One region of the Lysinibacillus sp. FSL K6-0057 genome, then DNA from elsewhere that is predicted to be linked to it. Evidence: predicted binding sites of a transcription regulator. Region 1 holds the regulator's gene; the other holds the start of a gene.
What was found. The regulator NrdR, encoded in region 1, represses ribonucleotide reductase genes. The targets are predictions, from matches to a motif close to AACACNATATATNGTGTT.
Positions count from the first base shown of each region.

Region 2: the regulator NrdR is predicted to act here: its motif matches at 1,670-1,687, upstream of MHB40_RS12490 (glutaredoxin).

Region 1 is NZ_CP152047.1:3,703,951-3,712,543, forward strand. Features, by position in the region: gene dnaI (primosomal protein DnaI) at 1-80, opposite strand, end outside; gene MHB40_RS18380 (DnaD domain protein) at 108-1,472, opposite strand; gene nrdR (transcriptional regulator NrdR) at 1,489-1,959, opposite strand; gene MHB40_RS18390 (glyceraldehyde-3-phosphate dehydrogenase) at 2,147-3,169, opposite strand; gene coaE (dephospho-CoA kinase) at 3,376-3,969, opposite strand; gene mutM (bifunctional DNA-formamidopyrimidine glycosylase/DNA-(apurinic or apyrimidinic site) lyase) at 3,983-4,855, opposite strand; gene polA (DNA polymerase I) at 4,868-7,495, opposite strand; gene MHB40_RS18410 (hypothetical protein) at 7,730-8,203, opposite strand; gene MHB40_RS18415 (DNA polymerase I) at 8,400-8,593, opposite strand, start outside.
Region 2 is NZ_CP152047.1:2,546,819-2,555,411, reverse strand. Features, by position in the region: gene nrdE (class 1b ribonucleoside-diphosphate reductase subunit alpha) at 1-836, opposite strand, end outside; gene nrdI (class Ib ribonucleoside-diphosphate reductase assembly flavoprotein NrdI) at 833-1,192, opposite strand; gene MHB40_RS12490 (glutaredoxin) at 1,189-1,413, opposite strand; cobalamin riboswitch at 1,530-1,708, opposite strand; gene MHB40_RS12485 (hypothetical protein) at 2,009-2,668, opposite strand; gene MHB40_RS12480 (hypothetical protein) at 2,662-2,856, opposite strand; cobalamin riboswitch at 3,058-3,247, opposite strand; gene MHB40_RS12475 (enoyl-CoA hydratase/isomerase family protein) at 3,372-4,436, opposite strand; gene MHB40_RS12470 (enoyl-CoA hydratase-related protein) at 4,451-5,236, opposite strand; gene MHB40_RS12465 (acyl-CoA dehydrogenase family protein) at 5,264-6,922, opposite strand; gene prpB (methylisocitrate lyase) at 6,965-7,879, opposite strand; gene prpD (2-methylcitrate dehydratase) at 7,944-8,593, opposite strand, start outside.

The DNA of each region.
Region 1 (8,593 bases):
TCTAAAATTTCACGTCGCATGGCTTCATAGCGCTCTTTGAACGAGGGTACATTAATTGCTCGTTTTAATGGTCCATTTATAGGTTCGATTATTGCTCACCTTCTTTACTATTCGCTTTTTCCTAGCATCTCTAATATTTTTTGTCGCTCTTTTTCAAAATCTATAGTACTAGAGGTAGATTCCTCTTGTCTTTCATTCCGTTTATAAAACCATTCAGGCACTTTTTCTTCACGTTGATATCTTGAACGTCCCTTTGTCTGTTGATTCGTTTTATTGGTAGTTTGGGGCTTGTTTTTCCAAGCTGTATATTTATCATGCTCTTGGCGGGCAAGTTCCATTGCTTCCTTAGCCGTCTGGACATTTTTTCGTACCCAGTGATCAGCAATCGTTTCCACATATTTTTTAGGCAGCTTCATATCTGTCGTTAGCATAACGTATTCTAACAATGCATTGACCACTCCAATTGGCATGCCATGCTGAACGATTAAATTTTCCGCAAGCTGAACAGATGTTTGCAATGGTTCTTTACCATTATTTATATCACGTAACACTTGGACAGGCGCTGTTGTTTCTAAATAGTGTTGGAGCTCCTGATCCTTGGTTTTTAGTCCAGCTTCTGCTGCTGGTAATGGTTCAGTAACGCGCGCAAGTTTGGGCGGCTCCTTAGACACTGTTAATTTATAAAAATCAGCAGCAGCCTTTCGTAAACGTTCCTGAGAAATCCCTAAATCATCATCTAAAGCAAGTATCACTACTTTTTGCATATCAAGGGCTGTTAAATGATATAAAAAGGCCAGCTTGGCTATGGCTTCACGCACTTCGAATGTCAACAAATTGGAAGGAACCAATTGCTCGGACAAACCTGCTTGCAATAAATCAAAATCAAATTGCTCCAAATAAAAAGGATATACTTTTTGTTGTTTATCCTTATGATTCGTATCTACTTGTAAATCTGATGGAATATTAGCATGTACGGGCTTAAAGACATCGATAAAAGCACGAGATACATCCTTAAACGCCGTGTCCTTTACAGGTGACATAAAGCGCTGACGTAAATTGCGATAAGCCTGCTCTCCAATTTTGCTAAACAAAAACATCGACAGCAGCGGGTCTTTCATAAAGCTATCTGCATCTAATGGGCGCTGTAGCTCATATAAAAAACTACGTTCACCAGCATCTTCTTTTTTCCATGTACGCAGCAAACCAATTGCTTCTAGTGCAATACGAGCCTCAAACACTTTACCAATGGGCAACCCTAGCACATTCATTAAATAATAATGTGTCATTTGCTGCTTTGGCATTTGCTCTGCTTCTGCCCATAATGTTAGATAGAGGCTAATTGGCTCTGATCCCGTTAATGGTTGATACAATAATGTAACTAATTGACGCTCCTGTGTAGAAAATGCATGAGGTAGACGAATGTCGAAAGGATCGCCAGGCTGCAATTCCTTATATAAATGGATCAACGTCATTCATCCTCTCTGTTTGCTATGATTTCTTCTCCGTTTGACGTTGAATAATGTCTTTGATTTCCTCAATAAAGACATTGATATCTTTAAACTGACGGTAGACCGATGCAAAACGCACATAAGCGACCTCATCGATTTTAGCTAAACGGTCCATAACCATTTCACCTACATCTTCTGAGCGTACTTCCGAATTTCCAATACGACGAAGATCTTTTTCAATTGACAGGACAAGCTCCTCCAGTACACCAAGTGCCACTGGACGTTTTTCACAAGCACGAATAAGCCCACGAAGTACCTTCTCACGGCTAAACTCTTCTCGTGAACCTTCCTTTTTCACAACGACTAATGGCGTCTCTTCAATTTTTTCAAACGTTGTAAAACGGAAGCCACATGACTCACATTCACGACGTCTACGAATTTCTTTATTATCATCTACTGGCCTCGAATCCACAACACGCGTTCCGTTAAACTGGCAAGATGGACATCTCATATAATTACTCTCCTGGTTTACAACAATTTAATATATCTATTATAACAAATTTCCTACATGTAAGAAAAGTGCATTCACGTTTGTGTGCTCATGATAAATCTAAAGCACCTAAAGTACAAGGAAAGTTTCTGCAAAAAAAGAGCACATTGAAACCTTTTCGATTTCAATGTGCTCTCTATAAAGATTATTACGCGTTTACCGTTTCTAAAGCATTTGCCACTTTTTTCACAAGATCTACAACACGTGCAGAGTAGCCCCACTCGTTATCATACCAAGCAAGTACTTTTACTTTACGGTTGCCTAAAACCATTGTAGAAAGTCCATCAACTGTTGAAGAATAAGTTGTTGTATTGTAATCAGCAGATACTAATGGTTCAACAGAGAAATTAAGAATACCCTTCATTGGACCTTCTGTTGCCGCTTTTACAAATGCTGCATTGACAGCATCAACTGTTACATCTGTATTTAAATCTACTACAAGGTCCACTAAAGATACGTTTGGTGTTGGAACACGAAGTGCCATACCATGAATTTTACCTTCTAATTCAGGTAAAACTAATTTCAATGCTTTTGCAGCACCAGTAGATGTTGGAATAATAGATTGTGCGCATCCACGTGCACGACGTAAATCTTTATGTGGATTGTCTAAGTTCTTTTGATCATTTGTATAGGCATGAACTGTTGTCATTAAGCCATTTTCAATGCCAAATGTGTCATTCAATACTTTTGCTACTGGCGCTAGGCAGTTTGTTGTACAAGAAGCATTTGAAATAACATCATGTTTAGCAATATCAAGTTTATCATCATTAACACCTAAAACAATTGTTACGTCCTCGTTTTTACCAGGTGCTGTTAAGATTACTTTTTTCGCGCCAGCTTCTAAATGCATGGCTGCTTTATCACGTTCATTAAATTTTCCAGTAGCTTCAATAACGATATCTACACCCATTGTCGCCCAAGGTAATTTTAATGGATCACGTTCACTAATAATTTGAACACGTTTACCATTTACAACTAAAGCATCGCCTGCTGGTTCTACCGTACCTTCAAATGTTCCGTGATTTGTGTCATACTTAATCAAATGTGCTAACGTTTCTGCAGGATAGCTTGCGTTAATTGCAACGATGTTTAAATCTTGTTGTACGATAGCCTGGCGGAAAACCATACGTCCGATACGTCCGAAACCATTAATAGCAATTGATACTGTCATTTAAAATATCCTCCTGTGAGTACATACTCAGATTAATTAATTATATACTTTATGGTGATTAGTATAACACAATTTTAAAAAAGATGAACATTATATATTGAGAATATAAAAGTTCTTATTTTCTGAAAAATTATTCTTTATTATGGCGTTTCCCCATAAAAAAATGCGCAGCAAAGTTGGCTTGCTACGCATCGTAAAAGAACCAATTAAATAACACCCCAATAGCGCAGGATTTTTTTTAATTGTTCTTCTGTGTTTTCTATATTTTCATTATTATAAATGACCGCATGTGCACCCTTTTCTTTGACAGACATCGGCAGCTGTGAGTGCATACGTGCCAATGCATCCTCTTTTGTTAAATTATTTCGCTCCATTAAGCGTCGAAGCTGAACTTCTTCACTGACCGATACCACAATGATACGTTCCACAAAATGCTGCAGCTTACTCTCAAATAACAATGGGATGTCCATCACAACATGCTCATGTCCTGCCTCTAAATAGGCATCACGCTGACGTAACATTTCTTTTCTGATTGCTGGATGCATAATATCATTTAACGTTTTGCGTTTGGCAGGCTCATGGAAAATGATATCTCCAAGCATTGTTCGATTTAAATGGCCGTCCTCAAGCAAGATAGCTTGTCCGAAGCTTTCAGCTATGAGGGCTAATGTCTCCGTTCCAGGTTCTACGACATCTCGTGCTACAATATCCGCATCAACAATCGGTAATCCCAGTTCGCTCATCATTTTAGCTACTGTACTTTTTCCACTTGCAATACTTCCTGTAAGTCCGATAATCATTGCTAAATCCCCTTTAATGTTGACAATTTGGGCAATAAACCGAGGTACGCCCACCAATTGTCATTTGACTTGTTGCCGTTTCACATGCTGGACATATCTTTTTCCCATACATTTTTAGTCGATTCTGCATACTTCCGGCTTCCCCATTAATGTTTCGATAATCAGAAATAGTTGAACCACCTGCTTCAATACTTTGACGTAGGACAGCAACAATCTCCTCAAATAATGCCCGCTTTCGCTTTTCACTAATGCGATTCATTTTGCGTGCAGGGTGAATATTCTGAGCAAACAATGCCTCCGTTGCATAAATATTGCCACAGCCTGAAATGACTTGCCCATCCATAATCACTTCTTTTACTGCTTTATTTTCATACTTTGGTAGCTTAGATTTTGTTATAAAAAAGTCACAAGCATGCTCATCGAATGGCTCTGGTGCCATTTTTGTCAATGGCGCATGATCTTCAATTTTTGTCAGAAAACGAAGTTCACCAAAACGGCGAATATCTGAATAAATCAAATATCCTCCATCTGCCATTTCAAATGTTGCATGGATATGCTTTTGAAATTTCGCCTCATTAATTTCATCGGGTGAATTCACAACGAACCATGCACCTGTCATACCTAAGTGACTGACAAGGACATATGGAACATCATCCTTCAGCAAATGAAAGAAAATATATTTTGCTCGTCGTTCAATTTTGGTAATTGTCATCTGGGACATCGTTATTTCAAAAGTATCAGGCTCTGCTTGTTTGACAATACATTGTTTACCCTCACTAAAAGAGAAATGTACTCTTTCAGAAAGTTGAACCTGTTGAATGGTACGTCCTTCAACCTTTGGCTTCAATGCCTGGACGACACCTTCTACCTCTGGTAATTCAGGCATTTGAACCCCTCCTTATTTTGCCTCGTACCATGTTGAACCATGGTTAAAATCTACTTTTAGCGGTACTGAAAGCTCAATAGCATTTTCCATGACCTCTGGTACAATTTTTTCCAGCAATGCAATCTCTTCCTTAGGTGCTTCAAAGATTAACTCATCATGCACCTGAAGCAGTAGTTTGGCCTGCATCTTTTCTTTTTTCAATCGAGCATCCATATCAATCATTGCTTTTTTAATGATATCAGCAGCACTTCCTTGAATTGGCGTATTCATTGCTGTACGCTCTGCAAAGCTTCTTAAATTAAAGTTGGAGCTTGTAATGTCTGGTAAATAGCGGCGTCTATTTAATATCGTTGTAACATAACCATTAAATTTCGCATTTTGAACAATGTCATCCATGTACTGTTTTACGCCAGGGAAACTTGCGAAATACTTTTCAATAAAATTGGCTGCTTCCTTACGCGTGATATCTAAGTTTTGTGAAAGACCATAATCACTAATACCGTAGACAATGCCAAAGTTAACAGCTTTCGCTGCGCGACGCATATTACTATCCACCTCATCTTCCGATACATGGAATACATCCATAGCTGTACGTGTATGAACGTCCATTCCTTCTCGGAAAGCCTCAACAAGGTTTTTATCTTCTGACATATGTGCAAGTACTCGTAATTCAATTTGCGAATAGTCAGCAGAAAATAGTATCCAATCCTCTTTTGATGGTACAAAGGCTTGACGAATTTTGCGCCCCTCCTCTAAACGGATTGGGATGTTTTGCAAATTCGGGTCTGTAGAGCTCAAACGCCCTGTCGCAGTTAAAGCTTGCTGGAAGCGCGTATGCACCTTGCTATCTGATGCATGAATTTCCTTTAGTAAGCCCTCAATATACGTGGATTGTAATTTTCCAAGCTGACGATACAACAGAATATGTTCAATGATTGCATGCTCTGACTGTAATTTTTCCAGTACATCTGCAGCAGTGGAATAGCCTGTTTTAGTCTTTTTAATTACAGGTAACCCTAGCTTATCGAATAAAATCACACCTAATTGTTTAGGTGAATTAATATTAAACGTTTCTCCAGCCTCCGCATAAATTTCTTGCTCAATCACCACAAGCTTGTCATTAAGCTCTTGCCCCATTTTCTCTAATGTAGCACGGTTAACTGTAATCCCTTCACTTTCCATTTCACTTAAAATTCCTGCCAATGGTAGCTCTAGGTTTTTATAAAGATCGAATTGTTCATTTTCCTTTAATAATGCTTCCAGCTTCGGCTGTAATGACCACACAGCAAAGGCTTTGCGACTTACATGCTGTGCAAGCTGATCCAAGTCAGGTATTGCACGCTTGGCACCTTTTCCATAAACCGCCTCATCTAATTGAACATCATAATAGCCTAATTCTCTTGCAAGTGTGGCGATATCGTCGCCACTTAATGCTGGATTATTTATATAAGAGGCAAGTAGCAAATCAAAGTCAACGCCAGCTAATTGAATCCCTGCTCGCTTCAATGATGCTTGAGCCGCCTTTGAATCGGACATATATTTTATTTTTGTGGCATCTTCTAACCAACGACGGAGAGTATCTGATTTTGCTGCACTTTCAAAAGGAATATATTGTGTCTTTGTTCCATCTGACAACGCAATCCCTAGCTGCTGACAAGTGTGATAATGCTCATTCTCCAGTTCAACATGCACAGCCATCACATCTTGTAAGTCCTCAGGTTGAATTTCCTGAACAAGGTCATAGTCGAAAGGTGCTTGCTCTTCTTCGTGCACTGTAAAGTCACTTTTATCAAGCAGTGATTTAAAGCCAAGCTCACGCCACACACTGATTAATTCATCTTCTTTTGGCCCATTATACGCAAGATCAGCGAGTGAAATCGTGATTGGGGCATCCGTATAAATCGTTGCCAACTGCTTACTCATGATGGCCTGCTCTTCATTAGCTACCAGCTTTTCCTTCATTTTAGAAGCTTTCAATGTATCCATTGCTTCATAAAGTGCTTCAACGGAGCCATGCTCTTTTAATAATTTTACAGCCGTTTTTTCACCGACGCCTGGTACACCAGGAATATTATCGGAGGAATCCCCCATCAAGCCTTTCATATCAATAATTTGGAGCGGCGTTAACCCGTATTTCTCTGCAATAAAGGCTGGTGTATTTTTCTCTATTTCAGTAATACCTTTTTTCGTTATATAAACGGTTACTTGCTCTGTCGCCAGCTGTGTTAAATCACGGTCTCCAGAAACGATGATGATATCCATATCCTGTGATGAAGCCTCTTTAGCAAGCGTTCCGATAATATCATCCGCTTCATATAATTCTTGTTCATATTGCTTGATACCATAAGCATCAATGAGCTTTCGTAAATAAGGAAATTGCTCTGATAATTCTGGTGGTGTCTTTTGACGTCCACCTTTATATTCTGTAAAGGTTTCATGGCGGAATGTTGTTTTCCCAGCATCAAAAGCAACCAATATTTTCGTTGGTTGTTCTTCCTCTAATATTCTTTGTAGCATTGTTGTAAAGCCGTATACAGCATTAGTATGAATGCCACTATCATTCGTTAACAATGGCAACGCAAAAAACGCGCGATACGCTAAACTATTACCGTCCAATAATAGTAATTTATCCTTGGTCATGATTTTATCCTCCTGCGTTGTCTTCTACTTCTACTTTATCATAACAATACATTTCAAGTAAAAAAAGCAGGCGTCCTTTCGCAAGGTTATCCGTTACTTTTCATATCCTATCCATCACTTTTACAGTGCTATCCGTCATTTTTAATGGTCTATCCGCCACTTTAGCATTCCTATCCATTCAAAAAAAGCCAATCGCACATAGCGATTGACTTTTTTAAAAATATTCTAACATCATTAACGCATATTACCTATAATAGATGAACGACTATCTTGCATTTTTTTGATAAAGTTCGTCATTGTATCAAAAGCTTCATTGCGTTTATTACTCAAACCTTGTAAACGTAGCATATCCATTTGCTGTGAATTACTTAAACCATCTATTTGACCTTTAACATCTTGGATTTCTCGATCAAGCGCTGAATGTGTGTCTTGATCTTCTACAGGTATAGCTGCTCTTTCCTGATGTAACCCTGCTAACTGTGTATTCAAATCAGCTAGCTGTTGATTTCGTTGTTGAACACCCTCTAGTTGATCTTTAAGTTGGTTTTCTAACAACTGTGCTCGTTGTGATTGAACTGCCTGTAATGCCGATTCTAGATCCATGCCTTGAATATCAATTGGTTGAATTTGGCCATTGGCAGAGGATTGCCCTGCCCCACTAAATAATAAACCTACTGCTAATGCGCTTCCAAATACTACTTTCTTCATCTTATTCCTCCTCATAGTAAAGTGCAATTTCATTTATCATAAATAATGAAGGTTAAAATTAGGTTAAAAAATAAATATTTATCTCCGCTATGTGAAGCCTACTAACTTGTCCTTAGTGTAATTACCGCTGTTTAATCATAAAAAAAGACTTTCATTCAGAAAGAATAGCTTTTTGAATGAAAGTCCATATTAGATGTTATTGATTTGATGCACGATAAAAAATTTCTTCATATATGACAGTTAATATAAATGCATTCATAAAGGCAAACACGAGGAATAAAGGCATGCCACCTAATTGTGGGTGTGTTAACTCTTGATTAAATACCATCACTGTACTAATTTGTGCTAAAAAGAAAATTAAGCCAATTCCAACTTGCCAAATAGGACGCT
Region 2 (8,593 bases), 1.2 Mb from region 1:
ATAATTCCTGTTGAAAGGGTTGCGAGGCGAATTTTATCATCGGCATTCGGTTTTTTAGATGAAATGAAATTTTCTATATCTGCATGGAAAATATTTAAATAAACAACACCAGAGCCATTTCGTTGCCCTAGCTGATTCGAATAACTGAAAGAATTTTCTAACAGTTTCGCAACTGGGATGACACCACTTGCACGATTCAGTATCTCTTTAATTGGATCCCCTAAAGGGCGTAAATCTGTTAAGTTGACCCCAACCCCACCACCAAGGCGTGATAGCTCTAAACAATAGCCAATGTTTTCGGCAATACTATTCATGGAGTCATCCATTGATAATTTAAAGCAGCTTACTAATTCACCACGTGCTTTCTTGCCACTATTCAATGCAGTTGGTGTGGCAGGTTGATAGGCTTCCATCATCGCTTCGACAGAACGTTCTGCTAAAGCTGTGTTGCCTTGAGCCAAATACAAAGCAATAATAACAATACGATCCTCATATTTTTCTAAAATCTCTTCGCCGTCACGACTTTTCATAGCATAGCTATCATAAAACTTGCTGGCGCTCATAAAGGATGGGAATCGGAAATTATAATCATAGGCTTTTTTATACAACTTCTTAATAAATTCCATTTCGTACATGTCGATAAATGCTTTCTCATAGTAGCCCTCATCAACTAAATAGCGGATTTTTTCCTCAATATCTATAAAATAACGCAAACGTACGTTGACATACTCTAAAAAGTAGCGGCGCGTAGCTTCACGATCTTTTTCTAACTCAAGTAATCCAGTTGTACTATAACGATTCAGTACGTCATTATTAAGCTTTAAATAGGTTTTCATCTCATTACCCTCGTTTCATAAAACGTTTGTATTGCTTCATAATCTGTTTGATTGCCTCGTAAATCTAATTTCCTTACTAAGGGTACATGATAGGTAGTAGCAATTTTCTCACCAGCAGCGCCAAATACATGATGGCCAAAGTTACTATTGCCACTGGCAACTACTCCTTTACAAAAATCTCTGTTTTTTTCTAAAAAGCGTTGCACCTTCGCTGGAATGTCACCTAAACCATCTGTGTAGGTAATTAAAAGATACGGCTTATTCAGTCGCAATTCTTCAGAGAGCTCGATAGCTTCTGCCTTTAATTTGGATACAACATTTCGGACATTGCCTGTACGACTTGCATAAACGATCATAGGGTAATCAACTCAATTTGAGAAACAATTTCCTGAACATCTCCTATAAAGGTTTCATTCATTTCTAAAACAGGCACACTTAAAAAACCTGCATCTATAATGGTTTGCTTAGCTTGTTCATCGTGATCAATGTTAACAATTTCTGCTTCAAGTCCTGCACGTTGTAATTCAGATTTTACCCACAGGCATTTTGGACAAATTGTTTTCGTATAAAGTTTCATAGAAATCCCTCTTTTCATAAAATAAAAAGGCTATCTCTTTAAGAGAGATAGCTAAAATGGAAACGTTAACATACTAAAAATACCGACGTTCCCATCTCTTAATCCCCGAAGAAATGATTAATTTGTTTTAGAAAGGCAGGTCTCCTGGCTTTGCTTCATTCTCTGATTTCCTTCCCATGCGCATGCACAGTGGATGCTATCATCGTCAGCTTAACAGTTGCGGGGACAGCGTCGGAATTGTACCGAACTTCCCTTTTAAACTACATATAGTAGTACCTTAGTAAAACGAACACAATATATTGTTGTTGTTCAATAGTTTTAAGTTTACCATCCTTCAAATGAAAAGTAAATCTAGATTCTAAACTTCTTTATTTTTGGATTATTCAGTATTTTTTATTATGTAGTTCGAAATAGATTATCACTAATTACTTATACCTAAACAAAATATATATTTTAAACGATGTACGAGATTTTCTATTAAAATCTATCTACAGTAAATCTATTCATTTATAGAATGCCTAAAATAATCTTGAATAGCTATGGAAACAGTCTATATTCTGAAGAAAAATAGACTGTTTGACACTAGGAACATCTATTAGTGCTTTTCAATAAACAGGGCCAATTCCTTATAAAATTCCGGCGTTGCTGCAGAATTTGTATGAAATTGAGGATTATATTTGGATAAAAGCTTATATAATTTAGTTGCAGTTAATAGATTCTGTTCTCTATCGTAAGCCCTAAAACGATCATAGACCTCTTTCACTTTCCCATTTACTGAATGAGAAAAGTAATATTGCACTTCTTTATCCTCTAAGTAGTCTAGTTGCCACTTGTAACATATTAAATTTGTGAGGAAAAACATTTCTAATGCTGGCATTTCCCCACCTTTCATTAGCAATGTCATGCCATAATCAAAGGCATTTTCTAACCATTTCACTCCATGACGGTCCCTGTAAAAACGAATTAATTTTTGTAGACCATGCCCTTGTTCTTTCACAAGATACGAGTGAATATTCGTATTTCCAGCATTTCTTTCCCATTCATCAAGAGAAAATTTATATTTTCTTATCAGTTTCATCCAAAGCTTTTGAAGTTTTTCTTCAGAAATAGCGTGTGTTTGTTTATTCCATTTTAACAGTATCTCTAAATATTCTAATACAAAGCATCTCTCTAGCTCAAAATGATCCAAATTTCTAAATAGAGTATCTTGATCAATATCAATGCTATCTTCTAAAATTTTTTCATCTATCAGCATTCTATTGCCCCGACTAACTCACGTTTTATATTTAGATAGGCATAATTAATATTTTTGTAATCATCAGGATTTTCTTGTATTAATATTTTGATATAAACTTGTAGGGAAATCATGTGCTCACTAGAAAGGTTGTTCATTATTTGCTGCTTTAATTGATTTTCATAAAATAAAATTGAATGTGATGTCATCTTGTTCACTCCTATTCGTTCATAAAAAAAACATCTTTCCCCTTAGGTAAGATGCTAGCTATGACTTAAATACTACATAGTTCTTCAACCAATATAAAATAAGTCGTCTATACTGAATAGAGACCCTTTTCTTGGTTGTCGCACTATGAGTATGATGAAGGTAATTCGTCACACTCAACACCCCCTATCCTCGTAGGTTTTTTGGCTGTACTAGACAAAGGCAGGTCTCCTGGCTTATGATCATCACACATTTTCCCTTCCCATTACATGACATAACAGTGGCTTTGAAAATGTACTCCGAATTACAGTTGCGGGACAGCGCCGGATTTTCACCGAACTTCCCTTTTAAACAAACTCATTATGAATTTGTACCTTTATCCTGTTATTCCGTTTTTTATAGTATAACATATCAATCTCTTTGCTAACTTACTTCGCATATCACTACAAACAAGAAACCATCTACCTTTTAAATAGTAGATGGTTTCAACGTTTATCAATAGAAAATCCACTTGTTTTTACTTTTTTACTGTCGCATTACGATCTTGAAAGAAATTTTCTAGGTCTTTATCTGTAAATTCATTGAATGTTTGATAGGTATATTGTGGATTTCGGTCCTTATCAATGACAACAGAGCGTACACCTTCAAAGAAATCCTCATGTCTTAAAAAGTTTTTAGCCAAGATTAAATCTGTCGCAAAGCATTCCTCTAATGTCTTATCTTGAGCATCTATCAGTTGCTTTAACGTAATCTTTAACGATGATGGAGATTTAGATAGAAGGAACTGCTTTGTTTCTTGCGCAAATTTACTTGGATCATTGTCTAAGGATTCAACTATCTCTTCCACAGTATATTTTGAAAAATGCTGATCGATCTTATGTTGGAGGTGAGCAAGATCACTGTTTGTTAAAGGTGTACTTGAATAGTCCTCCATTAATTGGCCTAGAGCTGTGCTGGTCTCCAATGTATGCCAGTCTAATTGTTCAATGCGCGCTAGGAAAGTGTCTAACTGATCGCTTGTCATGTAGCAATCTGCGCCATTGGCAAAGAGAACATCCGCAGCTCGGATGACCGATGCAGTTAAGGCTAAGTAGTATCCTACATAGCCTGGTGCTTGATTTAAGAAATAGCCAGCTCCAACATCCGGAAAGAAGCCAATATTCATTTCTGGCATAGCCCATTTCGTTCGTTCAGTGACGATTCGGTGGCTTGCCCCATAGGTTAATCCGACCCCACCTCCCATGACAATGCCATCAAGGCAGGCAATAATGGGTTTAGGGTAGTGGTAGATCGCCATATCTACTTGATATTCTTCTTCAAAAAAGATTTCAGCATTTTTGAAAGCTTCCTGACTGGAGCGAGCTTTATAAAGTGTTTTAATGTCACCACCTGCGCAAAATCCCTTCTCACCAGCTCCTTTTAGGATGATTAGCTGAATTTGGTCATTTGCTCGCCATTCTTTCAGTTTCTCTCCGATGGGCTTTAGCATTTCAGTAGAAAGTGAATTTAAGGCTTTAGGACGATTCAGTGTAATGGTTGCTGCGCCGCCGTCACTGACAGAAAATAGTACTTCGTTCGTCATATCGATTCCCTCCTTTAAGAATGTTTAAAGTCTGGCTGTCTTTTTTCAATAAATGCCTGAACCCCTTCTTTAGCATCCTCTGTTAAAAACAACTCTGCAAAACGTGTTCGTTCAAGTTCTAGCCCATTTTGGAGATGATCTTTGCCGCCCTGTATGACACATTCAATTGTACGGGACACACTTGTCATACTTTTACCCTCAACAAAGGACTGCGCAATCGCTTTTGCAGTTGACAGAAGCTCCTCTGGTTCTGTCACCAGTTGAATAATGCCTAATCGTAGTGCTTCGTCGGCACTTAGTTGTTTACTTGTTAAAATCAATTGTAGTGCCTTTGCTTGCCCCGTGATTCTGCTCAATCGTTGAGTCCCCCCGAATGTCGGCAATAAGCCAAGCTTTAATTCTGGTAAACCAACAATGGCATTATTTGATGCAATTCTGAAATGACAGCCTAATGCTAACTCTAATCCTCCTCCAAGAGCTGGACCATTAATAGCAGCAATAACAGGCTTTTTCATGGATTCAATTTCATCACATAGTGCTTGACCTCTCTCAGCCATCTGCAATGCTTTTTCCTGTTGCCCAAAGGCAGAAACAAATTCCTTAATATCTGCACCAGCGGCAAAAAATCGTCCAGAGCCTGTCATAATGATAGCATTCGTTTGTTCGTCCACAGCTAACTCTTTGAGAATGAGTCGAAGATTTTCAATCGATGCGGATGATAAAGTATTTGCTGGTGGATGATCTAAATGAATGATCGTGATGGCACCTTCCTTGCTTACATTGGCAAAAGTATCGACCATTATCGTTTCCCTCCTATTTAATAACAATTAACTTATCGATTTTGGATTGTTAATAATACTTCTAGCAATCTCTCGCTTTTTCATAAAGAGATTTTGATGAAGCGGGATGTTTAGTTGTTGAATAGCATCTAGCCAGATTTTTCGCTTTTGTTCATTTGTTTCAGCAGCACAAATAATATCAATTGTACTTTTTTCTATTTTACGGTAGCCCTCCTGACAGATGATATCAGTCATCAAGTGCTTCGTTTTTTCATTTGCGTTTTTTTCAGTTCTTAGTAAAGAAGCTTCCATAACATAAAGATCCTTCGCTATATCAGCCAACAGACGCATGTATTCCTGCTCTTGTTCCAAATGGATCTGTGCGTCTGTAATGACAGTAAGAGCTATTTGCCTTAAATAGTTGGAAAGCTGGATGTATTGCTGATTTATTTCAGCTGGCTTATAGGCTTCAGGCGCATTATACGTAGAAGGTGCGAGTGTATATTTTTTATATAACATTTTCGCAATGGTTAAACGATTGATTTCGTTTGTCCCTTCAAAAATACGGCTAATCCTCGCATCACGATACAATCGTTCTACCTCATAATCTTGCATATAGCCATAGCCACCATGTATTTGTACAGCTTCATCTACAATTTTGCCAAGGGCTTCTGAGCAATTGACTTTATTAAGGGCGCATTCCAAAGCGAAATCGGCTATTTTATGAACCATCGACTCTTTACTAGCTAACTCAATCGCATCATCCATTTCTCCAGCTGTCCGATAGGCAGCACTTTCTGCCCCATATATCGAAATGGCCATGTCCGCAAGCTTTTCCTGTATCATAGTAAAATCAACAATTGGCTTGTGAAATTGCTTCCGTTCCTTCCCGTAACTCACAGCTAATTGTAGAGCCTGTTTGGCAGTGCCGATGTTGGAGAAAGCTAGCTTTAGACGTGCCATATTCAATATATTCATCGCCACTTTATGGCCTTTTCCAACTTCGCCAAGTACATTCTCCCTCGGTACGCTAACATCCTCTAATATAAGGGTAGCCGTCGAAGATCCCTTAATGCCCATCTTCTCTTCTTCCTGTCCCACAGATACCCCTGTAAAGGTACGCTCTACAATGAAAGCAGTCATGCCTTCACTTGTTTTGGCAAAAACAACAAAGATATCTGCTAGCTGCGCATTGGTAATCCATTGCTTTTCACCGTTTAAGATCCATGCAGAGCCATCTCCATTTAAAATCGCATTTGTTTTGGGATGTAATGCATCTGAACCTGCGTCTGGCTCAGTCAATGCGTAGGCTCCAATCCATTCACCTGAGGCCAACTTTGGTAAGTATCTGTGCTTTTGTGACGCATCTCCAAAATAGACATAGGGCAATGTGCCGACTCCTGCATGAATATTGTAAGAGACACTAAATGAGCCGCCATAGCCCATTTTTTCTGCAACGAGCCCTGAAATTTTTTTATTGAGTGCCAGCCCCCCATAGTCTTCGGGTATCTCAATGGCTAGTAAACCAAGGTCACCTGCTTTTTGAAATAACTGACGAGTAACTTCATATTGATGCTTTTCAATAGCTGTAGTATTAGGTGAGACATCCTGTTTAATGAAGAGCTCTGCCGTTTTTGCGATGAGCTCTTCCTCATCTTGAAAGTCCTCTGGTGTAAAGATGGTCATTTTGTCCTCTAGTTTATCCATACTAGCCCTCCTTGAAAGAAAAGGAGAAAAACAACTTTTCTCCTACTTTATTTCCTCTTTCGGTAAGATGGTTTTCGCCAACTCACTATCTAAATCTTCAAATTTGTAATAGGAAATGGTTTCATATAATTCACTTCTCGTTTGCATATCCTCAATAGCATCTTTCTGAGTTCCTGTGTTTTTTATTAAGGTAAACACTTGCTCATAGGCTTTGGCTGCAACTCTCATGGATGTAACGGGATAAATCACCATCGAATAGCCCATTTTTTCAAACTCCTTAGCGGTATAATAAGGCGTTTGTCCAAATTCAGTCATATTAGCTAATAAGGGAGCATCCAGCTCATGGGCAAATTGTTTAAACTCTTTTTCTGTTTGTAACGCCTCTGGAAAAATAGCATCTGCCCCAGCTGCTACATAGGCTTTAGCTCTTAAGATAGCCTGTTCTAAGCCTTCTACAGACCTCGCATCTGTGCGGGCAACAATCACTAAAGTAGGAGCTATTTGCTTAATCATCTTTATTTTTTGTATCATTTCCTCTTGGGAAACAAGCGTTTTTCCATTCAAGTGACCACATTTTTTTGGAAGATTTTGATCTTCTAGCTGTACAGCAGCAACCCCTGCCTCTATCATTTCACGCGCTGTACGGGCAACGTTTAGTACACCGCCGAAGCCAGTATCGATATCCACGAGCATTGGTAAATTCGTAGCACGAATAATATCGTTCGCTCGTTGCGCCACTTCATTGGAATAAATCATTCCTAAATCAGGTAAGCCTCTGCTGGCCGTGTAGGCAGCTCCAGAAAGATACAATGCCTCAAAGCCAACTTTTTTAGCCATTAAACCTGCCATTGCATCATGTGCGCCTGGTATTTGCAAAATCGTTGAACGATTAATGAGCGCTTTAAATTGCTCAGCCAGTTGTTTTTGTGTTATCGCTTCATTTACAATCCACGCCATCTATAAAAACCCCCTAATAATCAATGATGCCTCGCCATAAGTACGTCCAGAATCGCCTAGAAAGTTAAACAAATAAATTAACAAATTCATGGACGGCACTATTCTCAAGAAGCTCTTGATTAGCACAAACCTCATTAATTTTACGTAATTGTTTTTGTGAATAATGGGTACTGATGTTTTGCTGGAATTTATCAATGATTTGAGGGAATGCTTCCTCACGACGGAAACGGTGTCCTAAAGGATATTCACACTCAATAAGCTCAGATGATGTGCCGTCGTTGTAATAAACTTGAACAGCATTGGCAATCGAACGTTTTTCAGGATCTAGGTAATCGATTGTATATTGAGCGTTTTCCACAACCACCATTTTATTTCTTAACTCATCGATACGAGGATCTGCTGCCACATCATCTTCATAGTGATCTGCAATGATATCACCAAAGATAAGACCAATAGCTGTAATATATTGAAGGCAGTGATCGCGATCAGCTGGATTCAGAAGAGGTCCTTCCTTATCAATAATTCGTATTGCTGATTCATGTGTCGTAATTTGAATGCGTTCAATGTCCTGTAAACGATTTTTCACTTCATGGTGTAAATGAACGGCACATTCTGCAGCTGTTTGTGCATGGAATTCAGCTGGATAAGAAACCTTGAATAGTACATTTTCCATCACATAGGATGTCAGTGGTCTAGCAAGCTTTAATTCTTGTT